3 regions of the Neobacillus sp. BP17 genome follow, and region 1 is predicted to be linked to each of the others. Evidence: a T-box and tRNA genes for the amino acid it is inferred to sense, from the RefSeq annotation. Region 1 holds a T-box; the other regions hold tRNA genes.
What was found. The T-box of region 1 lies ahead of ileS (isoleucine--tRNA ligase). A T-box ahead of a tRNA ligase gene usually reads a tRNA of that ligase, here a tRNA-Ile.
Positions count from the first base shown of each region.

Region 2: it has a tRNA-Ile gene. The T-box ahead of ileS (isoleucine--tRNA ligase) is inferred to sense a tRNA for this amino acid. The anticodon was not compared.
Region 3: it has a tRNA-Ile gene. The T-box ahead of ileS (isoleucine--tRNA ligase) is inferred to sense a tRNA for this amino acid. The anticodon was not compared.

Region 1 covers NZ_CM184198.1:1,757,631-1,767,890, reverse strand. The annotation lists gene AC4QJR_RS08590 (hypothetical protein) at 1-32, opposite strand, end outside; gene ileS (isoleucine--tRNA ligase) at 173-2,938, opposite strand; T-box leader at 3,013-3,254, opposite strand; gene AC4QJR_RS08580 (DivIVA domain-containing protein) at 3,304-3,819, opposite strand; gene AC4QJR_RS08575 (YlmH family RNA-binding protein) at 3,907-4,683, opposite strand; gene AC4QJR_RS08570 (YggT family protein) at 4,714-4,980, opposite strand; gene AC4QJR_RS08565 (cell division protein SepF) at 4,987-5,448, opposite strand; gene AC4QJR_RS08560 (YggS family pyridoxal phosphate-dependent enzyme) at 5,460-6,137, opposite strand; gene pgeF (peptidoglycan editing factor PgeF) at 6,134-6,961, opposite strand; gene AC4QJR_RS08550 (YlmC/YmxH family sporulation protein) at 7,031-7,300, opposite strand; gene sigG (RNA polymerase sporulation sigma factor SigG) at 7,393-8,172, opposite strand; gene sigE (RNA polymerase sporulation sigma factor SigE) at 8,333-9,052, opposite strand; gene spoIIGA (sigma-E processing peptidase SpoIIGA) at 9,097-10,149, opposite strand; gene ftsZ (cell division protein FtsZ) at 10,258-10,260, opposite strand, start outside.
Region 2 covers NZ_CM184198.1:5,337,123-5,347,382, reverse strand. The annotation lists gene AC4QJR_RS26115 (transglycosylase domain-containing protein) at 1-1,109, shown strand, start outside; rRNA gene AC4QJR_RS26110 (16S ribosomal RNA) at 1,576-3,113, shown strand; rRNA gene AC4QJR_RS26105 (23S ribosomal RNA) at 3,309-6,245, shown strand; rRNA gene rrf (5S ribosomal RNA) at 6,324-6,440, shown strand; tRNA gene AC4QJR_RS26095 (tRNA-Glu) at 6,479-6,553, shown strand; tRNA gene AC4QJR_RS26090 (tRNA-Val) at 6,593-6,668, shown strand; tRNA gene AC4QJR_RS26085 (tRNA-Thr) at 6,690-6,765, shown strand; tRNA gene AC4QJR_RS26080 (tRNA-Lys) at 6,773-6,845, shown strand; tRNA gene AC4QJR_RS26075 (tRNA-Gly) at 6,861-6,935, shown strand; tRNA gene AC4QJR_RS26070 (tRNA-Leu) at 6,942-7,030, shown strand; tRNA gene AC4QJR_RS26065 (tRNA-Arg) at 7,052-7,125, shown strand; tRNA gene AC4QJR_RS26060 (tRNA-Pro) at 7,131-7,207, shown strand; tRNA gene AC4QJR_RS26055 (tRNA-Ala) at 7,225-7,297, shown strand; tRNA gene AC4QJR_RS26050 (tRNA-Ser) at 7,305-7,397, shown strand; tRNA gene AC4QJR_RS26045 (tRNA-Met) at 7,558-7,631, shown strand; tRNA gene AC4QJR_RS26040 (tRNA-Asp) at 7,667-7,743, shown strand; tRNA gene AC4QJR_RS26035 (tRNA-Phe) at 7,789-7,861, shown strand; tRNA gene AC4QJR_RS26030 (tRNA-Tyr) at 7,876-7,960, shown strand; tRNA gene AC4QJR_RS26025 (tRNA-His) at 7,966-8,041, shown strand; tRNA gene AC4QJR_RS26020 (tRNA-Cys) at 8,058-8,131, shown strand; tRNA gene AC4QJR_RS26015 (tRNA-Gly) at 8,143-8,216, shown strand; tRNA gene AC4QJR_RS26010 (tRNA-Ile) at 8,221-8,294, shown strand; tRNA gene AC4QJR_RS26005 (tRNA-Asn) at 8,306-8,380, shown strand; gene AC4QJR_RS26000 (sulfite exporter TauE/SafE family protein) at 8,814-9,578, opposite strand; gene AC4QJR_RS25995 (hypothetical protein) at 9,781-10,044, opposite strand.
Region 3 covers NZ_CM184198.1:3,534,829-3,545,088, reverse strand. The annotation lists tRNA gene AC4QJR_RS17110 (tRNA-Thr) at 45-120, shown strand; tRNA gene AC4QJR_RS17105 (tRNA-Lys) at 142-214, shown strand; tRNA gene AC4QJR_RS17100 (tRNA-Leu) at 253-334, shown strand; tRNA gene AC4QJR_RS17095 (tRNA-Gly) at 374-448, shown strand; tRNA gene AC4QJR_RS17090 (tRNA-Leu) at 455-543, shown strand; tRNA gene AC4QJR_RS17085 (tRNA-Arg) at 561-634, shown strand; tRNA gene AC4QJR_RS17080 (tRNA-Pro) at 641-717, shown strand; tRNA gene AC4QJR_RS17075 (tRNA-Ala) at 735-807, shown strand; tRNA gene AC4QJR_RS17070 (tRNA-Ser) at 815-907, shown strand; tRNA gene AC4QJR_RS17065 (tRNA-Asp) at 1,067-1,140, shown strand; tRNA gene AC4QJR_RS17060 (tRNA-Phe) at 1,187-1,259, shown strand; tRNA gene AC4QJR_RS17055 (tRNA-Trp) at 1,273-1,346, shown strand; tRNA gene AC4QJR_RS17050 (tRNA-His) at 1,362-1,437, shown strand; tRNA gene AC4QJR_RS17045 (tRNA-Gln) at 1,455-1,529, shown strand; tRNA gene AC4QJR_RS17040 (tRNA-Cys) at 1,538-1,611, shown strand; tRNA gene AC4QJR_RS17035 (tRNA-Gly) at 1,623-1,696, shown strand; tRNA gene AC4QJR_RS17030 (tRNA-Ile) at 1,706-1,779, shown strand; tRNA gene AC4QJR_RS17025 (tRNA-Asn) at 1,789-1,863, shown strand; tRNA gene AC4QJR_RS17020 (tRNA-Arg) at 1,869-1,942, shown strand; gene AC4QJR_RS17015 (catalase) at 2,166-3,815, shown strand; gene katG (catalase/peroxidase HPI) at 4,137-6,353, opposite strand; gene AC4QJR_RS17005 (PD-(D/E)XK nuclease family protein) at 7,334-10,078, shown strand; gene AC4QJR_RS17000 (UvrD-helicase domain-containing protein) at 10,075-10,260, shown strand, end outside.

The DNA of each region.
Region 1 (10,260 bases):
TCCAAAAACAGCTGTTCCTGCGTGGCATTCATAGTTGTTACCTCCGTGTTTTATTTGTCTTATTATTTCCGCCAAGCAATAACCGACTCGGAAAAACATTTGACAACAACTACAACAATTAACGGAGAAGGAAAAATTTAAAAGCCCTATGCATTAGCACAGGGCTTTCAGATTAATTATGAGTATAGTTAGCTTTTACTACTTCAGCACAACGTGGGCAAAGTGTTGGGTGTTCTGGATCTTGACCTACTTCTGGTGTTACAATCCAGCAACGCTCACATGTTTCACCCTCGGCTTTAGTTATAACAATAGCCGCAGTTTCTAATTTAATTGCATTATCAGGGGCTTCCTCATAGGTTCCTGCCACTTCAAAGCCTGAGATAATAAAGAGCTGTTTCATATTTTCTTCAATTGAGTCTAATAACGCTTTTGATTTTTCATTAACATAAAGTGTAACTTTGGCAGTTAATGACTTCCCAATCACTTTCTGATTACGTGCTTCCTCAAGTGCCTTTAACACATCATCACGAAGAATCATAAATTCAGTCCACTTTTCCTCTAAAGCTTGAGCATTTGGTAGTTCCTGATACTCAGGTAGATCTGTTAACTGGACACTTTCTTCGGTTGCATCAGGGATAAAATTCCAAACTTCATCCGCAGTGTGTGAAAGAATTGGTGAAACTAATTTTGTTAAAGCAAGCAGCGATTCGTATAACACCGTCTGGATTGCACGTCGCTCATGATTATCTGTCGCTTCAATATAAAGAACATCTTTCGCAAAATCCAAATAAAATGAACTTAAATCAAGAGTACAGAAATTATTAATCGCATGATAGATGCCTGCGAATTCATAGTTTTCATAGGCATTGCGAACATTTTTAATCAACTTATTTAATTTAACGAGCATAAATTGGTCGACTTCACGGAGATCTTCATATCGCACTTTATTTGCTGGAGTAAAATCAGCTAAATTTCCTAATAAGAAACGGAAGGTGTTACGAATTTTCCGATAAACCTCTGCGACCTGCTTCAAGATTGCGTCTGAAACACGAACATCCGCTTGATAATCAACTGAAGCAACCCAAAGGCGTAAAATATCTGCACCTAACTGATTCATGACTTTCGCAGGGATAACGACATTCCCAATGGACTTACTCATCTTCCTGCCTTCTCCATCAAGCGCAAAACCGTGGCTTAATACTCCTTTATATGGTGCTTCACCTGTCACGGCTACAGCAGTAGATAATGACGAGTTAAACCAGCCTCGATACTGGTCCGATCCTTCAAGATAAAGATCAGCTGGACGAACTAAATCATCTCTTTCAAGCAAAACAGCTTGATGGGAAGATCCTGAATCAAACCACACATCCATGATATCTGTTTCCTTAGTAAATATACCATTTGGACTTCCTGGGTGGGTAAAGCCGGCAGGTAGTAATTCTTTTGCCTCACGCTCAAACCATACATTCGAACCAAATTCACGGAATAAATCTGAAACATGATTAATCGTTTCATCTGTAATGATTTCTTCGCCAGTTTCTGCATAGAAAACAGGAATTGGTACTCCCCAGACACGTTGACGAGAAATACACCAGTCACCGCGGTCACGAACCATATTAAATAATCGTGTTTCACCCCAAGCAGGAATCCATTTTGTTTCCTTGACTGCATCTAGTAATTCATTACGGAAATCTTTAATAGATGCAAACCATTGTGCTGTCGCTCGGTAGATTACCGGTTTCTTCGTTCTCCAATCGTGTGGATAAGAATGGGTAATAAACGAAAGTTTGAGCAATGCACCTGCATCTTCTAATGCTTGTGTGATTGGTTTATTAGCTTTATCGTAAAATAACCCTTCAAAACCTGGCGCTTCACTCGTCATCACACCTTTATCATCAACAGGGCATAGGACATCTAAACCATATTTTTGGCCTACGTAAAAGTCATCTTCCCCGTGACCTGGTGCTGTGTGGACACAGCCAGTACCTGCATCTGTTGTTACATGTTCTCCTAACATCACCAATGAATCCCGGCCATAAAGCGGATGGACAGTTAAAATATTCTCTAAATCATTTCCTTTTACCTTTTTAACAACGGTTAATTCTTCCCAGCCAATTTCCTTCGAAACAGATTCGAGAAGAGCCTCAGCAACTAGATATTTGTTTTCATTTGCTTCAACCACAACATATGTTAGTTCCGGATGTACAGAAATACCTAAGTTCGCCGGAATTGTCCAAGGAGTTGTTGTCCAGATAATAATTTGGGTGTCTGCATCTAGTACACCTTTTCCATCCTTCACCTTAAAGCCTACATAAATCGAAGCGGATTTTTTGTCTTGGTATTCAATCTCTGCTTCAGCAAGTGCAGATTCACTTGATGGTGACCAATAGACAGGCTTAAGTCCTTTATAAATATAACCTTTCTTAGCCATTTCACCGAAGACTTTAATTTGCTGTGCTTCATAGGCAGGTTTTAAGGTAATATAAGGGTTTTCCCAGTCACCGCGGACACCCAGACGTTTAAATTGTTCACGCTGATTGTCAATTTGCTCGAGTGCATACTTAGTACAAAGTTGACGGAATTCTGCAACCGTCATTTCTTTACGTTTCACACCTTTATTCGTTAACGCTTGCTCGATTGGTAGACCATGTGTGTCCCAGCCTGGTACGTATGGTGCATGGAAACCGCTCATGGATTTATAGCGGACAATCATATCTTTTAAAATTTTATTAAGGGCATGCCCCATATGGATGTCACCATTGGCATATGGAGGACCATCATGTAATACAAACATCGGACGTCCTTTGGTCCGTTCTTGAACTTTTTTGTAAATATTCAACTCTTCCCATTTTGCCTGAATCTCAGGCTCTCTTTGTGGAAGATTGCCACGCATCGGAAATTCAGTTTGCGGCATTAATAACGTATTTTTATACTCCATTTTTTCTTCCTCCTGTAATCCTCTTCATATAACAGAATAGCCAATAGACAAATAAAAAAAACCTCTCATCCCAAAATAGGGACGAGAAGGTTTTATCCCGCGGTACCACCCTGATAGATAGTTCGAATCAAATCGACTATCCTCTTTAGCATTCGTAACGTGAATAACACGCCTAAGCCTACTAGCCTTAAATTAGGAAGTTCAGCTTTGGAACTCAAGGGTGATCTTCAATTTTTCAACTTTACCAGGCTTCCACCACCCCTGACTCGCTAAAAAAGTCCTAGAAAAATTATACTGTCCCTATCATCGTCATTGACCATTCTTTATAACTGTTAAGAAATTATATGCTATAAAAACACTTTTCGTCAAGCTAATGAATCTTCTTCTTCATGAACTTTTAGTTCTGTTGCATCTACCTCATATTCTAATAAGTGATCCCAATCATCGGTATTTAACATATCAAGCTGGGCCTCAATCAACATTTTAAAACGTGTACGGAATACTTTTGACTGCTTTTTTAAATCCTCGATTTCAAGAGCAATCTTTCTTGCTTTTGAAAGTGATTCATTGACAATCCGATCCGCATTTTTTTCCGCTTCCTTAATAATCAACTTTGCTTCCTTTTGAGCATTCCTTTTAACATCCTCACCCGCTTCTTGCGCAATGATGATTGATTTATTTAAAGTTTCTTCAATTGTAACAAAGTGACCAAGTCGCTCATTCATATCATTCAAGCGTTCTTCTAATTCTTTTTTTTCTCTAAGTACTAATTCATAATCCTTGATAACCTGGTCGAGAAACTCGTTTACCTCATCCTCATCATATCCTCTAAAACCCTTATTAAACTCCTTATTGTGAATATCCAACGGTGTTAACGGCATCAATGCCACCTCCATACAATCTCTAATTCTATATGTATATGCAAGAATTCGACATCATTCATCGAATTTCCTTCTTTATTTTTGTACTTATTTTTGTTTTCCGACATTTAGTCGCCATTTTTCTTTTTTTGTTTTCCCTTCAATGGCAAGAATTTTTGCTCGGCCACTACCTCTAACAGAAATCATATCACCCACACCGCATTCAAATGATGGATTTTCAATTAATGTCCAATTCACCTTCACGAGTCCCTGTTGAATAAAGAGTTGTGATTTCTGCCGTGACACATGATAAATTCCTGAAATCACAGTATCAAGCCTCAAAGAAGATATCGTTAAATCACTTTCCACCAATTTTTCATTGGTGGAAAGTGCATTTTCTATATCTGTTTCAGTTAGTTTTACGCCTGCCCTGCCAATTGTTTCAACGTTACTTAATATATAGTCGCTAATATCCTTTGCAGCAAAAAATTGGCATTTCCCATCTATAATGATGATATCCCCAAATTTCCCCCGCTTTAGGCCTAAGGACATAAGCGTACCCAATACCTGTCGGTGTTCGATTGTAACAAACTTGGTTGGATAATGGATGTTGAAAAGGCTTATTTGAAATTCATCATGATTAATCGAAGTTAGATAATCTGGAAAAATTAAGGCTCTTTTTCGTTCTACATCCGTGCCGCCGCCAAAAAGTTTATATTTTACATCACCATTTTCACCAATTAACATTTTAAGAATATGCTGTTCTCTTGGATCAAGGAAATCAGTTAATTTAGGAGTATATTGTGTGTCTACATAATTCTTCCAATTTAACACCTGATCAATAAATTCTCGCTCTTCTGGACGAAAGTGCTGATAAATATTCATAATTCAATACACAACCTAGATTCAATATTCTTAAGAAACAAGAAAACGATAGACACTTGATAATCCACTTTGTGCAAAATTAAGAACAAGAAAGGCAACGATTGGAGAGATGTCCATCATACCAATCGGTGGAATGATTCGTCTAAATGGCTCTAAATATGGTTCACAAATCCTCGCAAAAAATTGTCCAATAGATGACTCTCTAGCGTTTGGGAACCAAGACATTAAAATATATATAATTAAGGCATACGAATAAAGTTGTATTAGCTTCTGTAATAAACTAAAAACCAGTGCCATTAAGCATTACCACCTCGTATTTTGATTTTCAAAGTCAGGAATAAGTTCTGATATATTTCCTGAAACCTCAACATTATCGGGTGTACATAAGAATATACTAAAACCAATCTTTTGAATGTCTCCACCAATTGCATAAACAGCGCCACTGAGAAAATCGACAATTTGTCTGCCCTGATCACTATCAATTCGCTGCAGGTTCACGACCACTGCGCGGCGGCTTTTTAAATGATCAGCAATTTCAGTTGACTCAGAATAAGAGCGTGGCTCAACTAAAATTACTTTGGATGACTTTGTGGAATTGGCAGCCTTTTGCACGGTTTGCAAGCTGACGACGTTTTGGTTCTTTACCACTGGTTGTTGCTTTTGTTTTACAGGAAGTGGTTCAACTACTTCTGGATAATCAACTTTGTTATCATCATATTCATCATCCAAAAAGAAAAATGTTTTTAATTTCGATTTAATCGTCATGATTTTCTCTCCTAACCATCTTCACCAACAAGCGCAGTGCCTATTCTTACCATTGTAGCCCCTTCTTCAATAGCAATTTCAAAATCATTTGACATGCCCATCGAAAGTTCAGTGCAAGGAGCATAATCCAAATTTAAGGCTTGGACTTGTTTACGAAATTCACTTAATTTATGAAAACATTTACGTATTTGCGATTCATTATCAGTAAGTGGAGCCATTGTCATTAAACCTTCAACACTGATGTGTTCAAACTTACGAAGTGATTCAATAAAAGTCAGTACTTCTTCAGCAGGTAAGCCATGCTTGGATTCTTCTCCAGAGACATTAACTTGGACCAAGCATTTTACCTTACGCTCTGCCCGTTTATTAATTTCTTCTGCAAGAGAAATCCGGTCCAAAGAATGGATATACTCAACAATATTAACAATATTCTTTACTTTTCGTGTTTGAAGTGAACCGATATAATGCCAAACAGGCTTGTCCCTAAGTTCTTCCCACTTCCTGAGGAGTCCCTCATCCCGATTCTCACCTAAATTTATTATTCCTGCTTGTAGTGCTTCATTCGCTCTCTCAGTACTAACGTATTTCGTAACCGCTATCACCCTGACTTCTTCAGGGTTTCGCTTGACTCGAAGGCAGGCCTCAATGATTTGTTGTTTTATTATTTCGTATTTTGCTTCTACCATCATAAACGTTCTGTAGTCTCCTTCCAGCCTATAAAAGTTAACATTCTTCCTGTTTTCCCTTGGTCACGACGGTGGGAAAAAAACTCTTTATCACAACTAGAACAAAAGTTTGTCAACTGGATATTCGTATTCGGCACACCAGACTTTATTAATATTTGTCTATTTACCTCACGTAAATCTAAGGAATATTGGCCTTCTTTAATTAAATTATAGGGTAAAATTTCGACATCTTCTAGTGTATTTTCGACCAAGTTTATCACATACTTATCAACAATATAACATTTTTCACAAATGGATGGGCCAATTGTAACTAGAATCTGTTCTGGGTTAATTCCTTCTTTTTTCCACGCAATGATCATTTCCCTTGCAATTTGACCTACAGTCCCTTTCCAGCCAGCATGGGCTACACCAATCATTTTTGATTCAGGAGCAATAAAAAAAAGAGGGACACAGTCGGCATAGCAGAGTGTTAACAAGACGCCCTCCTCATTCGTATAAAAACCATCTGTATCTTTAATAGCATTTTCATAGGAATTGGATCCTTTGCCACGGTCAAGTTTAGAAATTTTTTTCAGATGAATTCCATGTGTTTGTTCAGCTCCGACCCAGGACTTTAGTGGAAATGTGAGCAGGTCTGAAACTTTTTCTCGGTTGGAACAAACATCGCTTTGAATATCACCAACGTGAAAACCAAGGTTAAGGGATTTGTAATCCCCTTTGCTTACCCCGCCCTTATTAGTGGTTATTCCTGCAACTAAACCTGGATATTTGCTTACCCAATTTTCAATAGTTAAAAAGGATTGATTTTTTAAAACAAAGGGTTCCATATTCATACCTCTTATGTTTTTTCTATAGTTTACCATGAAAAGAAAATTTGGTCACCGCAAAAACAAGAGTTAAACTTCTGCTTCTTCCGTTATATTTTCTGCACTGCCTTTATATCTAACCAAAATGACATCTTGACCTATTTTTAAAATATTCTTCCAAGGAATAACTACGTCGTCATCTTTACCAAAAAAGCCAAGTACTCTTCCGCTGCCGCTAATCACGACTGCTTCAATCTTTCCTGTTGTTAAATTTATCTCAATATCACCAATATTCCCTAGCCTCTTTCCATCTGCTACATTCACCACATCTTTAATTTGGAACTCAGAAATTTTTACCATCTCACTCACTCCCGGTTTTATTTCTATAAAATATATGTTTACTCAATGACATTTAGAAAAAGGAATAAAAATAAAGCTGCCCTAAGGACAGCCTAACTTTGGATATTTTTATTCATTTGTCTTATCGCAGCTTTTTCTAAACGAGAAACTTGTGCTTGGGAAATCCCAATTTCATCTGCGACTTCCATTTGTGTTTTCCCTTGAAAGAATCGTTTTCGTAAAATTAACTTTTCGCGATCATTTAGCCTGCGCATTCCTTCTTTTAATGCAATTTCTTCAATCCAATGGATATCTTTATTTTTTTCATCGCTTAATTGATCCATTACATAAATTGGGTCGCCGCCATCATTATAAATTGGCTCGAAAAGAGACACTGGGTCCTGAATGGCATCAAGGGCGAAAACGATTTCTTCATGTGGAACTTCTAAAACCTTCGCAATTTCTTCCGCGGTTGGTTCCCTTGAAGTTTCGCTCATCAATCGCTCTCTTACCTGTAGGGCTTTATAAGCAATATCCCTCAAAGATCTAGAAACGCGAATTGGATTATTGTCACGCAAGTACCTTCGAATTTCACCAATAATCATTGGAACCGCATAGGTTGAAAACTTTACGTTTTGGCCCAAATCAAAGTTATCGATAGATTTCATCAGCCCAATACAGCCAACTTGAAACAAGTCGTCAACAAACTCGCCTCTATTGTTAAAACGTTGAATGACACTTAATACGAGTCGTAAATTACCGTTGACGAGCTTTTCTCTGGCATAAATATCGCCCTCTTGCATTTGCTTGAAGAGTATTCTCATTTCTTCGTTTTTTAGGACAGGAAGTTTTGCTGTGTCCACACCGCAAATTTCAACTTTATTTCGAGTCAATCCTTTTCCCTCCTCACAGGAGTTGCTGTACAAAAAACAGTATCTCCTTGAGAAGGAAAAATATGCACTTATCCACGATGGTGGACAAGTGCATATTTGTCGAAAAATGCAATTAAGTCACGAAAATCATAGGTTTTTAATGGAAAAAATTTTTTCTTCTTTACACCATTTTATTAAATTCTTTTCGCAGCCTTTTTATAATTCTTTTTTCTAAGCGGGAAATATAAGATTGGGATATTCCCAGCATGTCAGCTACGTCTTTTTGGGTTTTTTCTTCTCCATTTGTAAGACCAAACCGGAGTTCCATAATTTGTTTTTCACGGTCAGTTAGTTGATGAAGTGCTTTTGTCAGGAGCTTTCGGTCCACATTGGCCTCTAAGTCCTTTGTAATAATATCATCATCCGTCCCTAAAACATCAGATAATAATAGTTCATTCCCATCCCAATCAATGTTTAAGGGTTCATCAAAGGATACTTCTGACCTGATTTTATTATTGCGCCTTAAGTACATGAGAATCTCATTTTCGATACAACGTGAGGCATATGTAGCAAGTTTTATTTTTTTCTCAGGATTAAAGGTATTGACCGCTTTAATTAATCCAATGGTTCCGATACTAATTAAATCTTCTATATTAATCCCGGTATTCTCGAATTTTCTAGCAATGTAAACAACAAGACGAAGATTTCGTTCAATTAATATTGACCTAGCTGCTTTATCACCACCAGGTAATTTTTTCAGCAGCATCTCTTCTTCATCTTTGCTTAAAGGAGGCGGCAAGGCCTCACTACCACCAATATAATAAACTTCATCTGTTTTTAAACCCAATTTCATTAATAGTTTATACCAGTAATAGGATAGGCGAAGCCTCCATTTTTTCATATGTGTTCCTCCTTCTAAAATATGTTTTTCTGAGTATAGTAATACTAACTCACCTTAATGGTTTTCATTTGCTGCCTAGGACCTGTAAGCATCTTTGGATGAACAATACATTGAAAGGCATCTTCACTTGAGAGTTGCTTTGTTGTAAAGGAAACAAGACCTTTTTCACATAAATATTGAGTATCTTTATGTTCAATAAAAATGTTTTCTGGCTTTACCGCAATAATTAGTTGATGCTCTTGTCCAATCACACGAGTAGGTATAATTCTGATCCTATTTTGCCATTCATCTGGAAGGTCTCCACTGCCATTGATAAGTAATTCTGGGTCTCCTGCAAGCTTTCTTATTGATTCTGAAATTGTTTCTAGTTGGTTTTTAATGGAAACAAACATCACAGGAAGCTTTGATAATGGATCATAAAGTTGATTCCCGCTATCCACTAATCCTTTAAAGGTAAGTGTTTCGTTATTTATATTGACTCTGACTTTAACAATTTGATCAAATTGTATTTTTGTCATCTCCATGCTTTCAACATTTTTCCTTGAGAAGTGCCAAGCAACGGGAAAACCAATTAGAACGAATAGCCAGCTTATCGGATCTCCAAACCCTTTTGTACTGGACACAAGGACCTTGGTTGTTAGCTCAGAATCATACTGTATAAAATAATGGGCCCCCATTAATGCTCCGCCGATTAAAAAGGTGGACACATAAAGTGTCATTAACGCCTTAAAGAAAAAAGACATCCGCTTATATCCAAAGGTTATTAACACCATTAGGATTGAAAATATGAATTTTGATATGGGATGGCTTGTATAGACATTTAATGGCGTAAATGATAATAAAATTATCAAGGAACCAATAAATCCTCCGGCAGCTAGTCTCCCTATTTTAATCTCTCTTTTTAGAAAAATAGCTGTTAAATATAGAAGCAGACTATCAAATAATAAATTTAGAGCCCAGATCACATCTAAATAAATAGTTACCAGCTTCCTCTCTATAGATTTATCAGCTTTTCCTTTCTGTTTACGAAAAAGTATAACGTACTTGCATGGATGAAGTGTGTCACTTTGTGTAATCAAACAAACAAAAATTTGCACTATTCACAACGTATTTTGTCAGATGGATTTTGTCATACATTTTTATTTTAAACATACAAAAGACACGACCCAAAACAAGGCCGTGTCTTTTGTATAATTATTCACTTTTTA
Region 2 (10,260 bases), 2.2 Mb from region 1:
TTGTCTTTTTAGATACAAAAACCGGAGAAGTGCGGGCGATTGGGAGCGGGCGAAACGAGTATAAAGCTGAATTTCTAGGTAACAACTTTGCGGTCGATCTCCGTCGTCAGCCAGGATCGACATTTAAACCGATTTTTGACTATGGTCCAGCGATTGAAAATTTAAAATGGTCCACTGGTCATCAGATTAATGACCAGCCGACGTCGTATTCAACTGGACAGTCGATTTCCAACTGGGATCATCAGTATCATGGAATGCTGACCATACGGAATGCACTAAACAACTCATATAATATTCCTGCTCTTCTTACACTACGGGCGGTTGGAATGGAAAAGGCAAAGCATTTTGCCCAACAACTCGGTATTACTTTTAAAAATAATCAAATATACGAATCTTATGCGATTGGAAGCAATACTGTTAGTCCATTAGCCATGGCAGGGGCTTACAGTGCATTTGGAAATAAAGGGAACTATAATAAACCTCATTTTGTTCAAAAAGTAGTTCTGCCCAATGGTAAAGTCGTTCATTTTACGGAGAAACCCAAACGGGTTATGCAGGATTATACGGCGTATATGGTGACTGATATGTTGCGCTCCGTTGTAACAAATGGTGGCGGAGCAATGGCTAACGTTCCGGGGCTATATGTGGTAGGAAAGACAGGGACAACGAATTTTGACGCACCGACCCGGGCGAAATTTGGATACCCAGAAAAAGCCACGAATGATAGCTGGTTCGTAGGATATACACCGCAATACACCATGGCGGTCTGGACTGGATACGCACAAAACGGCTCTGGTAACTTTATGGACGCGACGACGACACCAATTGCGAAGTATATGTTCAAAAACATGATGCAGTCATTTGGAACGGATGCATCGAGTTTTCAGCAGCCAAGCAGTGTCTATCGAGTAAATAATGAACTGTATATTAAAGGCGTTACTTCTGCAGAGGTACCGCCAAAACCAAAACCAATTATCAACAAAGCGAAACCTGCTAATAATAATGCGGGAATTAGAAATGCGCAGAAACCAAAAAAGGAAGAAAAGAAACAACAAAAAGAGAAAAAGAAAAAGCACCCAGGGAAAGGTAAAGGAAAAAAGAATCATTAGATCGGTAAGACCAGTGAAAAGCCAGGAGATATGCTAATCTCCTGGTTTATTTATTATTGGAAAGAAAACCGTAAGAGCTTTTTAAAAAAAGAAAAAATTTTTGTTGCATAATTATTAGGAGGGTGATACTATAAGGAAGTCGCTTTTGACAGCAGGTTTTCATTGTTAAAGATGATTGAAAAAGAGATAAAAATTATATTGACATAGTGATATAGGGTTGATATAATAATAAACGTCGCTTTTGTCAAACGGACCTTTAGTCGTTAAAAGTGATTGATAAAAAATATAGAAATTATATTGACATCATAATAAAGAGTTGATATAATAAAAAGTGTCGCTTCTGGCATAATGAATTGTTCTTTGAAAACTAAACAAACAAAATCGTGCAAACAAACAATATTAATCGTGTTTCTTCTATTATATATAGTTAGAACATGAGCCAACGTAACAAATGAGCTAATCAACTTTCTTGGAGAGTTTGATCCTGGCTCAGGACGAACGCTGGCGGCGTGCCTAATACATGCAAGTCGAGCGAGACTCTTCGGAGTCTAGCGGCGGACGGGTGAGTAACACGTGGGCAACCTGCCTGTAAGACTGGGATAACACCGGGAAACCGGTGCTAATACCGGATAATCCTTTTCCTCTCATGAGGAAAAGCTGAAAGTCGGTTTCGGCTGACACTTACAGATGGGCCCGCGGCGCATTAGCTAGTTGGTGAGGTAACGGCTCACCAAGGCGACGATGCGTAGCCGACCTGAGAGGGTGATCGGCCACACTGGGACTGAGACACGGCCCAGACTCCTACGGGAGGCAGCAGTAGGGAATCTTCCACAATGGACGAAAGTCTGATGGAGCAACGCCGCGTGAGCGATGAAGGCCTTCGGGTCGTAAAGCTCTGTTGTTAGGGAAGAACAAGTACCGGAGTAACTGCCGGTACCTTGACGGTACCTAACCAGAAAGCCACGGCTAACTACGTGCCAGCAGCCGCGGTAATACGTAGGTGGCAAGCGTTGTCCGGAATTATTGGGCGTAAAGCGCGCGCAGGCGGTCCTTTAAGTCTGATGTGAAAGCCCACGGCTCAACCGTGGAGGGTCATTGGAAACTGGGGGACTTGAGTGCAGAAGAGGAAAGCGGAATTCCACGTGTAGCGGTGAAATGCGTAGAGATGTGGAGGAACACCAGTGGCGAAGGCGGCTTTCTGGTCTGTAACTGACGCTGAGGCGCGAAAGCGTGGGGAGCAAACAGGATTAGATACCCTGGTAGTCCACGCCGTAAACGATGAGTGCTAAGTGTTAGAGGGTTTCCGCCCTTTAGTGCTGCAGCTAACGCATTAAGCACTCCGCCTGGGGAGTACGGCCGCAAGGCTGAAACTCAAAGGAATTGACGGGGGCCCGCACAAGCGGTGGAGCATGTGGTTTAATTCGAAGCAACGCGAAGAACCTTACCAGGTCTTGACATCCTCTGACACTCCTAGAGATAGGATTTTCCCCTTCGGGGGACAGAGTGACAGGTGGTGCATGGTTGTCGTCAGCTCGTGTCGTGAGATGTTGGGTTAAGTCCCGCAACGAGCGCAACCCTTGATCTTAGTTGCCAGCATTCAGTTGGGCACTCTAAGGTGACTGCCGGTGACAAACCGGAGGAAGGTGGGGATGACGTCAAATCATCATGCCCCTTATGACCTGGGCTACACACGTGCTACAATGGATGGTACAAAGGGCTGCAAGACCGCGAGGTTTAGCCAATCCCATAAAACCATTCTCAGTTCGGATTGCAGGCTGCAACTCGCCTGCATGAAGCCGGAATCGCTAGTAATCGCGGATCAGCATGCCGCGGTGAATACGTTCCCGGGCCTTGTACACACCGCCCGTCACACCACGAGAGTTTGTAACACCCGAAGTCGGTGGGGTAACCGTAAGGAGCCAGCCGCCTAAGGTGGGACAGATGATTGGGGTGAAGTCGTAACAAGGTAGCCGTATCGGAAGGTGCGGCTGGATCACCTCCTTTCTAAGGAATAAACTGGACGTATGAGCCAGACAAAACAGTTTGTTCGCGATCTTTGTTTGTTTAGTTTTGAGAGTACAATTCTCTCAAACCAATCGTTCTTTGAAAACTAGATAATCGTAATGAAGAAGCAAAGTAAACATCGAGTAATCGCCATTTTAGTTTTCTCTCTTATGAAGTTAAGAGAATAACCTTTTAGGTTAAGTTAGAAAGGGCGCACGGTGAATGCCTTGGCACTAGGAGCCGATGAAGGACGGGACTAACACCGATATGCTTCGGGGAGCTGTAAGTAAGCTTTGATCCGGAGATTTCCGAATGGGGGAACCCACTGTTCGTAATGGAACAGTATCTTTACCTGAATACATAGGGTATGGAAGGCATACCCGGGGAACTGAAACATCTAAGTACCCGGAGGAAGAGAAAGCAAACGCGATTCCCTGAGTAGCGGCGAGCGAAACGGGACATAGCCCAAACCAAGAGGCTTGCCTCTTGGGGTTGTAGGACACTCAACATGGAGTTACAAAGGAACGGGGTAGATGAAGCGACCTGGAAAGGTCCGTCAGAGAAGGTAAAAACCCTGTAGTCGAAACTTCGTTCCCTCCTGAGTGGATCCTGAGTACGGCCGGACACGTGAAATCCGGTCGGAAGCAGGGAGGACCATCTCCCAAGGCTAAATACTCCCTAGTGACCGATAGTGAACCAGTACCGTGAGGGAAAGGTGAAAAGCACCCCGGAAGGGGAGTGAAATAGTTCCTGAAACCGTGTGCCTACAAGTAGTCAGAGCCCGTTCATGGGTGATGGCGTGCCTTTTGTAGAATGAACCGGCGAGTTACGATCCCATGCAAGGTTAAGTTGAAGAGACGGAGCCGCAGCGAAAGCGAGTCTGAATAGGGCGAATTGAGTATGTGGTCGTAGACCCGAAACCAGGTGATCTACCCATGTCCAGGGTGAAGTCCAGGTAACACTGGATGGAGGCCCGAACCCACGCACGTTGAAAAGTGCGGGGATGAGGTGTGGGTAGCGGAGAAATTCCAATCGAACTTGGAGATAGCTGGTTCTCTCCGAAATAGCTTTAGGGCTAGCCTCACGTAGTAAGAGTCTTGGAGGTAGAGCACTGTTTGGACTAGGGGCCCTCATCGGGTTACCGAATTCAGACAAACTCCGAATGCCAAAGACTTATCCGTGGGAGTCAGACTGCGAGTGATAAGATCCGTAGTCAAAAGGGAAACAGCCCAGACCACCAGCTAAGGTCCCAAAGTATACGTTAAGTGGAAAAGGATGTGGAGTTGCTTAGACAACCAGGATGTTGGCTTAGAAGCAGCCACCATTTAAAGAGTGCGTAATAGCTCACTGGTCGAGTGACTCTGCGCCGAAAATGTACCGGGGCTAAACGTATCACCGAAGCTGTGGATTGACATCTACGATGTCAGTGGTAGGAGAGCGTTCTAAGGGCGTTGAAGCTAGACCGTAAGGACTGGTGGAGCGCTTAGAAGTGAGAATGCCGGTATGAGTAGCGAAAGATGAGTGAGAATCTCATCCACCGAATGCCTAAGGTTTCCTGAGGAAGGCTCGTCCGCTCAGGGTTAGTCGGGACCTAAGCCGAGGCCGAAAGGCGTAGGCGATGGATAACAGGTTGATATTCCTGTACCACCTCTTTATCGTTTGAGCAATGGGGGGACGCAGGAGGATAGGGTAAGCGCGCTGTTGGATATGCGCGTCTAAGCAGTTAGGCTGAGAGGTAGGCAAATCCGCCTCTCACATAAGGCTGAGCTGTGACAGCGAGGGAAATTTAGTACCGAAGTTCCTGATTCCACACTGCCAAGAAAAGCCTCTAGCGAGATAAAAGGTGCCCGTACCGCAAACCGACACAGGTAGGCGAGGAGAGAATCCTAAGGTGAGCGAGAGAACTCTCGTTAAGGAACTCGGCAAAATGACCCCGTAACTTCGGGAGAAGGGGTGCTTTTTGAGGTGAATAGCCTCGAAGAGCCGCAGTGAATAGGCCCAGGCGACTGTTTAGCAAAAACACAGGTCTCTGCGAAGCCGCAAGGCGAAGTATAGGGGCTGACGCCTGCCCGGTGCTGGAAGGTTAAGAGGAGGGGTTAGCGCAAGCGAAGCTCTGAATCGAAGCCCCAGTAAACGGCGGCCGTAACTATAACGGTCCTAAGGTAGCGAAATTCCTTGTCGGGTAAGTTCCGACCCGCACGAAAGGCGTAACGATCTGGGCACTGTCTCAACGAGAGACTCGGTGAAATTATAGTACCTGTGAAGATGCAGGTTACCCGCGACAGGACGGAAAGACCCCGTGGAGCTTTACTGTAGCCTGATATTGAATTTTGGTACAGCTTGTACAGGATAGGTAGGAGCCTGAGAAGCCGGAGCGCTAGCTTCGGTGGAGGCGTCGGTGGGATACTACCCTGGCTGTATTGAAATTCTAACCCGCACCCCTCATCGGGGTGGGAGACAGTGTCAGGTGGGCAGTTTGACTGGGGCGGTCGCCTCCTAAAAAGTAACGGAGGCGCCCAAAGGTTCCCTCAGAATGGTTGGAAATCATTCGCAGAGTGTAAAGGCACAAGGGAGCTTGACTGCGAGACCTACAAGTCGAGCAGGGACGAAAGTCGGGCTTAGTGATCCGGTGGTTCCGCATGGAAGGGCCATCGCTCAACGGATAAAAGCTACCCCGGGGATAACAGGCTTATCTCCCCCAAGAGTCCACATCGACGGGGAGGTTTGGCACCTCGATGTCGGCTCATCGCATCCTGGGGCTGTAGTCGGTCCCAAGGGTTGGGCTGTTCGCCCATTAAAGCGGTACGCGAGCTGGGTTCAGAACGTCGTGAGACAGTTCGGTCCCTATCCGTCGTGGGCGCAGGAAATTTGAGAGGAGCTGTCCTTAGTACGAGAGGACCGGGATGGACGCACCGCTGGTGTACCAGTTGTTCTGCCAAGAGCATCGCTGGGTAGCTATGTGCGGACGGGATAAGTGCTGAAAGCATCTAAGCATGAAGCCCCCCTCAAGATGAGATTTCCCATAGCGCAAGCTAGTAAGAACCCTGAAAGATGATCAGGTTGATAGGTCAGAGGTGGAAGCGTGGTAACATGTGGAGCTGACTGATACTAATCGTTCGAGGACTTATCCTAATTTTAAGGTGAACTCTGAGTTTACAAACTTCTTCAGCATTATCTAGTTTTGAGGGAATGATACCTCAAACAAAATAGTCTGGCAGCAATGGCGAGAAGGTCACACCCGTTCCCATACCGAACACGGAAGTTAAGCTTCTCAGCGCCGATGGTAGTTGGGACACGCGTCCCTGTGAGAGTAGGACGTTGCCAGGCAAGCCCTATCGGGTTATTTTTTTGTCAAAATATAATCTGGCCCCTTGGTCAAGTGGTTAAGACACCTCCCTTTCACGGAGGTAACACGGGTTCGAATCCCGTAGGGGTCACCAAAGTTTTTTCACGATAGTGAAAATAAGTATCATTGATTTGGAGGATTAGCTCAGCTGGGAGAGCATCTGCCTTACAAGCAGAGGGTCGGCGGTTCGATCCCGTCATCCTCCACCATATCTATCTTTCAAAGATTATGCCGGGGTAGCTCAATTGGTAGAGCAACTGACTTGTAATCAGTAGGTTGGGGGTTCAAGTCCTCTCGCCGGCACCATTAGTACGAGCCATTAGCTCAGTTGGTAGAGCATCTGACTTTTAATCAGAGGGTCGAAGGTTCGAGTCCTTCATGGCTCACTTTTAAAAATAATTGCGGAAGTAGTTCAGTGGTAGAACACCACCTTGCCAAGGTGGGGGTCGCGGGTTCGAATCCCGTCTTCCGCTCCAACATACGCCGGGGTGGCGGAACTGGCAGACGCACAGGACTTAAAATCCTGCGGTAGGTGACTACCGTACCGGTTCGATTCCGGTCCTCGGCACCATTAAGTGAATTAAATTCATTTGCGCCCTTAGCTCAGCTGGATAGAGTGTTTGACTACGAATCAAAAGGTCGGGAGTTCGAATCTCTCAGGGCGCATTTTACGGGAAGTAGCTCAGCTTGGTAGAGCACTTGGTTTGGGACCAAGGGGTCGCAGGTTCGAATCCTGTCTTCCCGACCATTCTTTAATTTTATAACGGGGTCTTAGCTCAGCTGGGAGAGCGCCTGCTTTGCACGCAGGAGGTCAGGGGTTCGATCCCCCTAGACTCCACTTATTCGGAGGAATACCCAAGTTTGGCTGAAGGGATCGGTCTTGAAAACCGACAGGCGGGTCATACCGCGCGGGGGTTCGAATCCCTCTTCCTCCTCCATTATCTTTATATATTGTTGTCGCGGGGTGGAGCACGTTCGAATATGCTACTTCGAATAAATCTACAGCGCAACGATTGAGCCGCTGCTTGAATAAGCTTTCTGAAATCGGGGCGGTCGTTATACTAAGAGCATGTGAAAACTTCAATTTTTTATTATCGTCGCGGGGTGGAGCAGTCCGGTAGCTCGTCGGGCTCATAACCCGAAGGTCGCAGGTTCAAATCCTGTCCCCGCAATTAAGTTATTTTCAAGCTATGCTTGAAAATACTCTGGTCCGGTAGTTCAGTTGGTTAGAATGCCTGCCTGTCACGCAGGAGGTCGCGGGTTCGAGTCCCGTCCGGACCGCCATTTTTATCTCAGTAGTTAATCTACTGTTTTTTATACATATTTTTAGGCTCAGTAGCTCAGTCGGTAGAGCAAAGGACTGAAAATCCTTGTGTCGGCGGTTCGATTCCGTCCTGAGCCATTTTTCATTTATATGGAGGGGTAGCGAAGTGGCTAAACGCGGCGGACTGTAAATCCGCTCCCTCAGGGTTCGGCGGTTCGAATCCGTCCCCCTCCACCATTATGGCGGTTGTGGCGAAGTGGTTAACGCATCGGATTGTGGTTCCGACATTCGTGGGTTCGATTCCCATCAGCCGCCCCATTTGATCTAGTGTTTGGGCAGCATAGCCAAGTGGTAAGGCCGAGGTCTGCAAAACCTCTATCCCCGGTTCAAATCCGGGTGTTGCCTCCAAATTTTTATATGCGGGTGTAGTTTAGTGGTAAAACCTCAGCCTTCCAAGCTGATGTTGTGAGTTCGATTCTCATCACCCGCTCCAAATTGGGCCTATAGCTCAGCTGGTTAGAGCGCACGCCTGATAAGCGTGAGGTCGATGGTTCGAGTCCATTTAGGCCCACTATATATTATTCCGCAGTAGCTCAGTGGTAGAGCTATCGGCTGTTAACCGATCGGTCGTAGGTTCGAGTCCTACCTGCGGAGCCATTTTTTTTTAACTAATCAACTTTCATTTAATAACAACCACCTTTAAAAAGTAACCATTTTTTGAAGGTGGTTTTTTTATGCCTTTCTCGGTTATAACTGAATGTTGATTTTACTGTGTTTGAACAATAAGCGGAAAAATTCCTTTTAAATTGCGAAATTCCCATATTTTCTCGATAATAAGGGAAGTTTTTCCGTCTAAATGATTCAAATCGTTGGATTTTGCCTTATTTAGAGCAGTTAAGCGGAATTTCTCCGCTTATATTGGCTTCGTAAGCCGCCTCTATATACAATAAGCGGAATTTCTCCGCTTATATCAGCTTCGTAAGCTTCCTCTAAATACATTAGGTCGGAATTTCTTTCTCATACCTACACGAAACTCACTAATAAGTTCATATAAAAAAAGCCAGCATATCAGCTGACTTTTTCACGCAAATTAGATTAACTTCAAACCACTTACAAAGATTAATACAGCAACTACGGTTCGCAGCGGTCTTGTTGGAACCTTTGCCGAAATGCTGCTGCCAATCAGTACTCCTGGAATCGAGCCCATAAGTAAATTCCCCACGAGCATATAGTTAACATTTCCATAACCGATATGAAGCATCCCTGCTACTGTAACCAAAAGAAACGCGTGAGTGATATCCGTACCGACCATCTCTGATGTTTTCATTCGATAAAGATAAATCATTGCCACAGCGAATAAAGAGCCTGATCCTAAAGAAGTGAGTCCAACGATAAAGCCAAAAAGGCAGCCAATTAAAATGGTTAGTGTTTTCTTTTCACTCAAAGGCTTCATTTGCCAACGATTGGGCCTTAATTTTTTCTCTACAAACGTTCTGATAATGATAGCTAGTGAGACAAATATCAATATATAACCGAGGGAATGCCTAATAATCTGTTCTTGATTGTGGTAATACGCTTCAAAATAGTGAAGGGAGCCAATCGCAATGACTGCACTAGGGATACTTCCCATCGCTAAATACTTCACCATCTGAACATTAACTGTTTTTTGCCGCCAGTGTTGAACAAGTCCGAATAGCTTTGTGATTGAATTATAAACAAGGTCTGTACCGACAGCAATGGAAGGATTGACCCCAATTAAAATTAAAACCGGGGTTAACAGTGCTGCTCCGCCGACTCCAGTCAACCCTACCAAAAAACCAACAAGTAAACCCATCAACGTAATCCCTATACTCATATCCGCACGCCCAATCAATTCCTAGTATTTATATAGGATTATATACATTTATGCGCGTCTTGTAAATAACTAACTGATTATTAGATTCTGATAATTATAACAATAGATTAGTAGATCACAGAATTGGTGATCGAATACAAGCATAAAAAAACTATGCTGTAAATTCAGCATAGTTTTAATAGTTATGATATGTAACGACTTCTTATGAAAATCCTCCGCCCATTATTAGCGCAACCCCTAATAAAATGACTAAGAGTAAGGCGATATATCCGATTATACTAATAATCGTAATAATCCAACCGATTACCTTTCGATCTGTTTTAATTAAGTAAATCCCTAAGGCAATCGCACCAAAAATGAAACCGAGAATTCCCCAAAGGACGGGGCTTTTACCATACTTACGAGAATCGATAACTAAATAAATGGTGATCACTATGTTTAAAAGCAATCCAAATGAACCTTCCAAAATACACTCCCCTTACGTTCAAAATTATATTCTAAAAATAAATTATACCAGAAAATTTTAACTAAATTGGAGACTTTTATTAAAAGAAACATCTTGAAGGATCTTGGGTCATATTTCAGCATTAGTAGAGCAGCTACACCGATTAATTTATGCTTACTTGTTTTTAATATGTTGCTTATTCCTGGAAGTTGTTATTCTTCATAAAAATGGTTATTC
Region 3 (10,260 bases), 1.8 Mb from region 1:
AACAATACCAGCGTGTTCAAACTAAATATTTTTTCAAATTTTACGCCGGGGTAGCTCAATTGGTAGAGCAACTGACTTGTAATCAGTAGGTTGGGGGTTCAAGTCCTCTCGCCGGCACCATTTATTTTTTTTGCTTTTTTTGAGCCATTAGCTCAGTTGGTAGAGCATCTGACTTTTAATCAGAGGGTCGAAGGTTCGAGTCCTTCATGGCTCACTAGAGTTTTTTGCGAAAGCAAAATAACTATTAATATTGCGGGTGTGGCGGAATTGGCAGACGCACCAGACTTAGGATCTGGCGCCGCAAGGCGTGGGGGTTCGACTCCCTTCACCCGCATCAAAGTTTTTTGCAAGAGCAATATAACTTACAACCTTTGCGGAAGTAGTTCAGTGGTAGAACACCACCTTGCCAAGGTGGGGGTCGCGGGTTCGAATCCCGTCTTCCGCTCCAACTTACGCCGGTTTGGCGGAACTGGCAGACGCACAGGACTTAAAATCCTGCGGTAGGTGACTACCTTACTGGTTCGATTCCGGTCCTCGGCACCATTTAAATTAAATCATATGCGCCCTTAGCTCAGCTGGATAGAGTGTTTGACTACGAATCAAAAGGTCGGGAGTTCGAATCTCTCAGGGCGCACTTTAACGGGAAGTAGCTCAGCTTGGTAGAGCACTTGGTTTGGGACCAAGGGGTCGCAGGTTCGAATCCTGTCTTCCCGACCATGCTTCTAATAATATATGGGGTCTTAGCTCAGCTGGGAGAGCGCCTGCTTTGCACGCAGGAGGTCAGGGGTTCGATCCCCCTAGACTCCACTTATTCGGAGGAATACCCAAGTTTGGCTGAAGGGATCGGTCTTGAAAACCGACAGGCGGGTCATACCGCGCGGGGGTTCGAATCCCTCTTCCTCCTCCATAACTCGTAATCTATTCTTATTGTCGCGGGGTGGAGCACGTTCGAATATGCTTCTTCGAATGATCTACAGCGCAACGATTGAGCCGCTGCTTGAATATGCTTTCTGAAATCAGGGCGGTCAGTATCAAATCGTGGAGCATGCTCCAAATAGAAAACTCTGGTCCGGTAGTTCAGTTGGTTAGAATGCCTGCCTGTCACGCAGGAGGTCGCGGGTTCGAGTCCCGTCCGGACCGTACTTTTATCCCCAGTAGGTAACTACTGTTGATAAAGATTTTGTGTGGCTCAGTAGCTCAGTTGGTAGAGCAAAGGACTGAAAATCCTTGTGTCGGCGGTTCGATTCCGTCCTGAGCCACCTTTTTATATGGAGGGGTATAGTTTAAAGGTAGAACGAAGGTCTCCAAAACCTTTGGTGTGGGTTCAATTCCTACTACCCCTGCCAAATGATTCTATAATGGCGGTTGTGGCGAAGTGGTTAACGCATCGGATTGTGGTTCCGACATTCGTGGGTTCGATTCCCATCAGCCGCCCCATATATTGTATAAACCATTGGGCTATAGCCAAGCGGTAAGGCATCGCACTTTGACTGCGACATGCGTTGGTTCAAATCCAGCTAGCCCAGCCATACATAAAGGCAGCATAGCCAAGTGGTAAGGCCGAGGTCTGCAAAACCTCTATCCCCGGTTCAAATCCGGGTGTTGCCTCCAATTTAATAAATGCGGGTGTAGTTTAGTGGTAAAACCTCAGCCTTCCAAGCTGATGTTGTGAGTTCGATTCTCATCACCCGCTCCACATAAATATGGGCCTATAGCTCAGCTGGTTAGAGCGCACGCCTGATAAGCGTGAGGTCGATGGTTCGAGTCCATTTAGGCCCATCATATTGTTCCGCAGTAGCTCAGTGGTAGAGCTATCGGCTGTTAACCGATCGGTCGTAGGTTCGAGTCCTACCTGCGGAGCCATAAATGCGCCTTTAGCTCAGCTGGATAGAGCATACGCCTTCTAAGCGTAGGGTCAGAGGTTCGAATCCTCTAAGGCGCGTAAAAAAACAAAGTGAAAAACGCTTATCTAAGCGTTTTTTTTGTGCACATTTTTAGCAACCCCCACAATCATTTATGAAGAAATCCGGGGTATTTTGCTGGAAATGACTCGAACAATTACCTTTTGTAGGTGTTTTTTACCTGCTTTTCCAGCTTATTCTAACGCTGAATAAATTCACTTTTAAGAGGAAAAATAAGGATAACTTTTTTAGGGAGGACTTATTTTGACAGAGAACAAAAATGTGAATGCTTCAAATGAACAGGATGTAAATCGGGAGACGTTGACGACGCGCCAGGGCCATCCCGTGATAGATAACCAAAATATCCGTACTATTGGGAATCGTGGCCCAGCGACACTTGAGAATTACCATTTTATTGAGAAGATTTCCCATTTTGATCGGGAAGAGGTCCCAGAACGTGTGGTCCATGCACGAGGATCGGGAGCATTTGGTTATTTTGAAACCTACGGAAAAGTGGGCGATGAGCCGGTAGAGAAGTATACACGCGCGAAAGTGTTCTCTGGAGCAGGGAAAAAAACTCCGTTAATGGTGCGTTTCTCCACAGTGGCAGGTGGGAAAGATTCGCCGGAAACTGCACGTGATCCACGTGGTTTTGCGGTGAAAATGTATACGGAAGATGGGAACTGGGACCTGGTTGGGAATAATTTAAAAATTTTCTTTATCCGTGATGCGATGAAATTCCCTGATATGATTCACGCATTTAAAGCGGATCCAGCATCGAACGTCCCGAATCCACAGCGGATGTTTGACTTCGTTTCTCGTACACCTGAAGCAACGCATATGATTACATTCCTATTTTCTCCATGGGGGATTCCAGCAACATACCGCCATATGCAGGGCTCTGGTGTAAACACGTATAAATGGGTAAATGAAAAAGGCGAGGCGGTGTTGGTGAAGTATCACTGGGAGCCGAAGCAAGGAATTCGTAACCTAACACAAGAAGAGGCAAACTCGATTCAAGCAAAGAACGTTGGTCATGCGACACAAGATTTATATGAAGCGATTGAACGAGGAGAGTATCCAGAATGGGAGCTTTATGTTCAGATCATGTCTGATGATTACCATCCAGAACTGGATTTTGACCCACTCGATGATACAAAGCTTTGGCCAGAGGATCAGTTCCCATGGTTACCGGTAGGCCGCATGGTCCTTGATCGGAATCCTGTTGATTTTCACGCGGAAATTGAGCAAGCTGCCTTTGGTACAGGGGTGCTGGTGGATGGAATGGATTTCTCTGACGATAAAATGCTTCAAGGGCGTACGTTCTCTTACTCGGATACGCAGCGCTATCGGGTAGGTGCGAACTATCTGAGTCTGCCGGTGAACGCACCGAAAGCACCTGTTCGCACAAATCAGCATCGCGGCCAAATGGATATTCGTAACCCGAAAGAATCGGGAGAAAACCCACATATTAACTATGAGCCATCGATGCTCGGCGGATATACGGAAACAAATAGTGATAACCGTGCACCTCACCAGCCAGTATATAACGCAGCAGCCATGAGTGCGCCGATTGATCGTCCAAACAACTACGGACAAGCGGGCCATACGTATCGAAGCTTGGACGATTGGGAGCGCGATGAATTAATCAAAAACCTGTCTGAAGCACTGGCAATATGCGACAAACGAATTCAAGATGCCATGATCCATCATTTCACCCAAGCCGATGAAGACTATGGCCGCCGTGTGAAGGAAGGGATGGAGAAGGTAATGAAAGATATCCAAGAAATGAAGACGGAAAATCAAGTTCCAGGCCGTGAAGCGGGTAAATCGAAATTTAGTCAGGGAACCATTGCTGCCAACGAAGCAACAAAAGAGGCTGTACAGAAAGGGCATGAAGCGGGACCTTATTAATAATGATATTTCTGGTACTAATGATAAAAACCGCCGTCAAATCGACGGCGGTTTCTTCTATTTAATATAACGAACGGAATATTGATTTCCAAATATAAGAGAAGAAATTCCGGCTAATTTGGAAAATACCACTATTTCCTTAAAAATAAGGGGAGTATTTCCGCTTATATGATTCAAATCGTTGGGTTTTGCGTATATTTAAAGCTGTTAAGCGGAATATCTCCTGCTATTTTAGCTTTTTAGCCCTCATTTTTAAAATTAACCGGAAATCCTCCGCTTATGACTTCTTCTATCTACGCCAAATTCAACATAGCCTCTGGCTTACTTACCAGCAAATTGAGCTTTTTTCTGTTCAACGGCTTTCAAATCAAAACGGTCAGCATTCATCACCTTCATCCAGGCAGCGATAAAGTCACGGACAAACTTCTCTTTGTTATCATCTTGAGCATACACTTCTGCAATGGAACGGAGAACGGAGTTGGAACCAAACACGAGGTCCACTCGAGTCGCTGTCCGTTTCACTTCACCTGTTTTGCGATCGCGTCCTTCATAAACGTTTGCTCCGACAGGCTTCCACGCCACACCCATATCAAGCAAGTTCACAAAGAAATCATTGGTGAGTTGGCCAACAGAATGGGTGAATACGCCATGTGCCGTGCCGCCATAGTTGGTACCTAGTACACGCAGACCACCAATAAGAACGGTCATTTCCGGTGCAGTCAGGTTTAAAAGTTGTGCTTTATCAATGAGCAGCTCTTCCGGACTTACACTGAACTGCTGCTTTTGGTAGTTGCGGAAACCATCAGCGACAGGCTCGAGCACGTCAAAGCTTTCTGCATCTGTTTGTTCTTGGGTCGCATCACCGCGTCCAGGAGCAAACGGAACATTTACATTGAAGCCTGCCTCTTTGGCTGCCTTCTCGATGGCGGCACTACCGCCAAGGACAATTAAATCGGCCAAGCTGACTTCTTTTTCGAATTCCTTTTGAATGCCTTCCAGTACCTGAAGCACTTGTGCTAGTTGTTCCGGTTGATTCACTTCCCAATCCTTTTGTGGAGCAAGGCGGATGCGGGCACCATTGGCACCACCGCGATGGTCAGAGCCGCGATAGGTACTGGCAGAAGCCCAAGCCGTAGTTACTAGCTTGCTAACAGTTAATCCCGAGTCTAAGATTTTTGCTTTCAGCTCGGCAATATCCGCAGCTGTTATCTCATAATTACCAGCTGGTACTGGATCCTGCCAGATGAAATCTTCTTCTGGAACTTCCGGACCGAGATATCTTGCTTTTGGACCCATATCACGATGTAACAATTTGAACCAAGCGCGGGCAAATGCATCAGCAAATTCATTCGGGTTCTCGTAGAAACGACGACCAATTTTCTCATAGATCGGATCATGACGCAACGCCATATCAGCCGTGGTCATCATTGTTGGCACTTTAATCGATGCATCTTCGGCATCCGGAGCAAGATGCTCCTCAGCAGGGTCGACAATCAGCCACTGCCATGCCCCTGCAGGACTCTTTGTCAGCCACCATTCATAGCCATATAATAGCTCAAAATAACCATTATCCCACTGTGTTGGGTTCGCGGTCCATGCACCTTCAATACCGCTCGTGATTGTGTCACGGCCTTTACCGGAACCGTAGGAATTGATCCAGCCTAAGCCTTGTGCTTCAATAGGAGCCGCTTCTGGCTCTCGACCAACATGAGAGGCATCACCTGCACCATGGGCCTTACCGAATGTGTGACCGCCGGCAATCAGGGCAACGGTTTCTTCATCGTTCATTCCCATACGGGCAAAGGTTTCACGAATGTCCTTGGCACTAGCCACCGGATCTGGTTTACCGTTTGGACCTTCCGGGTTTACATAGATAAGCCCCATTTGAACGGCTGCAAGTGGATTCTCCAGGTTACGATCACCTGTATAACGATTATCCCCGAGCCATTCCGTTTCCGTACCCCAATAAATATCTTCTTCCGGATGCCAAATGTCTGCACGTCCTGCTCCAAAGCCAACTGTCGGGCCACCCATGTCTTCAATCGCGACATTACCGGCTAGTACAAGCAAGTCGGCCCATGAAATCTTGTTCCCATACTTTTGCTTGATTGGCCAAAGGAGTCGTCGGGCCTTATCCAGGCTTGCATTGTCAGGCCAACTATTAAGCGGTGCAAAACGCTGGTTGCCAGTTCCGCCGCCGCCTCGTCCATCCCCAGAACGGTAGGTACCGGCCGCGTGCCATGACATACGGATAAAGAAAGGACCATAATGGCCATAGTCAGCAGGCCACCAATCTTGACTGGTTGTCATGAGATCACGAAGATCTTGCTTCAGCGCAGGATAGTCTAACTTTTTAAATTCCTCTGTATAATCAAAGTCTTCACCCATTGGGTTTGATTTTCTGTCATGCTGACGGAGTATATTCAGGTTTAACGCGTTAGGCCACCATTCCCGGTTGGTCGTACCACTTGATTTGACACTAGTCGCACCGCCGTGAAACGGGCAGCCCTGGATGTTTCCATTTTGTTTACCATCCATATTTCTTATCTCTCCTTTTATGTAAATTTATTTATATATAATTATGTTTCTAGTAAAAAACTTAGACACATTAATTATAATAATTATTAAATAGTATTTATAATAATTATTATCTAGTTGTTATAATAAATTAGTGAAAATAAAAAGTCCAGAAAAATGTGGCTTAAAAAAAATTACAGTAACAAGAAGGTGGATCATGCTGTTGAAATGGAATACAGAATTTTGAAGTTTCATAGATGGATAGTGAGTAAAAAATAAGAAGAATCATTGGAAGATAGAATAGAAATGGATGAAAAAGATGTTTTCAGAATTTACTTATATTCTCATTATAATGAAGTATATTGTAAGTGGGCAAGTTATATGAGTACTTAAAGAGAAATCATCTTGGTGATATGTTCACAAAATTTAAATATTTATCAAGTGCCAGCATCCTATGTCCTTTGAAAAAAGTCATATAATGGCATTAATAGGTATTCGATATTCTCATAGAAATGGAGTTGGTAAGTTATGAAGGATATTGTCCAGAACAGGCAGTACATGAGGAATTGGCTATGGGTTCGCCCGGGAATTTTACGGGCAGGCAGTAAAGTTTCGGATCAATGGGCAATCTTAGAAAATTGATCTAAGCGACTTGTGTGGAGGAAAGAAAGTAGAGGGACAGTCTCCTATTGTTATTTTATATAACCATAGAACTGTCTCTTTTTGTTTTTCTTTTATCGAGAAACAAACTAGAAATCTATTTTTTAATGTGTTAATTCTTATGCCTTAAAATGAAACCTACATAAATGTAAGTATTTTATTATGGTTCAGATTAAAGCTATTAACATGTTATTAAAAGGGTGGACTATTTTTGGTATACCTTTTTGTGTAAAATAAAGGAAGTAAATAACAAGTTATTCTTTCTATTTTTTATCCCACAAAAACCTGATGACTTAAAAGAGAAAAAGATTATGAACATAAAATACGAGGAGGGTACCATTTTGAAGATTACGCTAGGCTATTGGCTAGATTCGACCACGTATCCGGATGCACTCGGAGATCAAGAGGCATCAGTAGGTACCGTAGTAACAGGCTTTAACGGCTTAATCGGCATTCTAGAAACACAGTTAGGTCTAACCGTACCGAATGTATCGGAAAACCTACGGATTGCAGAGTGGCAGGAACTTATTCGTAAACAGGATTCTGGTAAAAAGCTATTCTCAAAATCTTTTGAGACTGATTCTTGGAACACAGCGAAGGAATTGTTACGTCGCCGGGATGAGTTAGTGTTAGCTGGATGGAACCCTTTAGTACATGTTGGCGGGAGTGCATGGATCGATACACTGGCAGAGCTGGAGCTTGCTAATTCTAACCGTTTATGTGGTTTTCCTGATCGAGTCCGAGGTTTAATCTCAAGGTTACAAGAGCAAGTGCAAGTACAAATAGAGAAAATCAATATTGTTGATGAAGATAAAACACTATGGGATCCCTGGTGCATTCAATTAATCGATTTATTAAAGGAAATAGGGGTAGAAACTCAGAATGTATCAACCATGTTTGAAAAAGAAATACAAAAGGATTCATATACTGACTTATCCCTTCTACAAAAGGTTATGGCAGGGGAAAAATCGTCCGAAGTGGCGAAAGGGGATGGGAGCTTGCTCCTTATTCGTTCCGAACAGGAATGGGATGCTGCAGACTTTTTGATCAGCTGGCTGCAGCAAAACACCTCGGAAGATACGGTATTAATTAAAGGGGACGGGTCATTATTCCTTGATGAGCTTCTCAATAGGCGGGGAGTACCGGCAGCAGGAGTGGACGCTCTTTCAAAATGGCGTGCAGTTCTTCAAGTTTTACCGCTTACCATCGATACTTACTGGGAACCGTTAAGGGTGGATAGGATGCTCGAATTATTAACAATTCCAACCTCTCCTGTACCAGGAAAGATCAGGTATAAATTAGCCAAAGTATTAGCCGCAAATCCAGGAATTGGCGGGCCACTATGGGTGCAGGCAATTCAAGATGGAATAAATGCCTACGAGGAATTATGGACCGCAGAAGGTTTGGACGAACAGGAAGTGAAGAAACGGAGAAAAAACCTTGAAGCAAGGCTTGATTTGTGGGTGAATCATGACTATTATGACCCAACCGAAGGCATTCCCTTTGAACAACTAAGGAATATTTGCCAAAAAGTTAGTCAATGGGCGGCATTGAACTATCAAACAACAAACGACCTTATGTTTGTACAAGCCACACAATATGCCCAAGAGGTAATGGAAGGACTAAAATCCCTTGGGACAAAAAGGGTGACACGTTTGCAAGTAGGGCGCATCCTAGAATCTGTTTTAGGTGAAGGAGCCAAATTGTCCGGTTACACACAGGAAGCAGCCCAATGGCAAGTCGTCAATCATCCAGGGCAAATCTGGGGTAAGGCAGAAAACATCATTTGGTGGGGTTTTCATAAAAACATGTCAGGACCTAGTGTCAGAACTTGGACATCGAAAGAACGGGGATGGTTAAGGGAACATGGAGTCCTCCTCCTTGAAGAGGACGTGCGGCGTCGAAGAGAAGCAGCTGCTTGGCAGCGGGCGGCACGTTTGTCTGACAAAAGGCTGATTCTTTTTGCTCCTGCAAAAGTGAAAGGCAAAGAAATTTCTATTCACCCATTATGGGACGAAATACGCTATGCCATTGCAAAAGATCATAATACCGAGAAAAAAATTACCATTGAAGCGGCTGATATACGGAAACAATCAAGTTTCTCAATTCCGGGAATGGAATTTGAAAGAACTCCATTACAAACAACCAAGATCCCAGAACCAATAAGAACTTGGAGGGTTCCTGAAAATATCGTCGTGCCTCGGGAAGTTGAATCTGCAACCAGTTTCGAAGGGTTAATCGGTTGTCCTTTAAAATGGACCTTTACATATGTTGCGAATGTGAAACCTGGTAAGATACTTTCTTTACCGCATGAATCCATTATGCTTGGAAATCTAGGACATGTGATATTGGAAAACCTTATTACTGAAAAAACCGATTGGAACGAGGAAGAAGTACGTATCCGAACGGGGGACTTGTTTGATCAGTTGACACCGAGGCTGGCTACGACACTACTAGAGCCGCAAAATGGAATTCTTCGCAGTGAAACTCGATTTAAACTGCAGAAATCCTTGCAGAAATTTTTTAAAGTGTTGAATCATGCTGGGATTACCATCCAAGATACCGAAATAGAATTACAGAAAACATGGAGTGACGGAGTTGAGTTCAACGGCAGATTGGACCTTATCGGAGAAACCGCATCAGGAAACAAGATTTTGTTTGATGCGAAATGGTCGAGAAAACCAAGTAATTACAAAGTTCGCTTGGAAAACTTATCAGTACAATTAACTCTTTATCATTGGCTCTTAGCCGAAGATGACAATCAAGAACTTCCTGTTGCCTACTTTATGCTGCGCAGCGGTGATTTCTTCAGTTTGCCGCATGGGGATTTCCCTTCTGACCATCACGTAGCGGGTCCATCACTTTTGGAGTCTCATCAAGTGTTACGTCAATCTGTGCAAGATATTTGGTCACAGCTCTTAAAAGGGACGATTATCGCCCCAGGTGTTCCATCCAAAGGGAATACGGACAAGAGAACGGAAGATGGCCAAGAGTTGAGTGAAGATACATTTGTATCAACGATAGACCCGCCATGTGCCTATTGCGAATATCAGAATCTTTGTGGTTTTAGGAGGGTGAGGAAATGAGCGGAAAGTTAAAGCTGTTAAGTGCTGGTGCTGGTGCGGGCAAGACCTCCCGTTTATCTGACGAAATTTTAAAATCCATTCAAAATGGAGTGCCGGCAGAAAATATTATGGCCACCACATTTACAACGAAAGCAGCGGAAGAACTCATTGAGCGTGTTCGTCTCAAGTTGCTAGAATCGGGC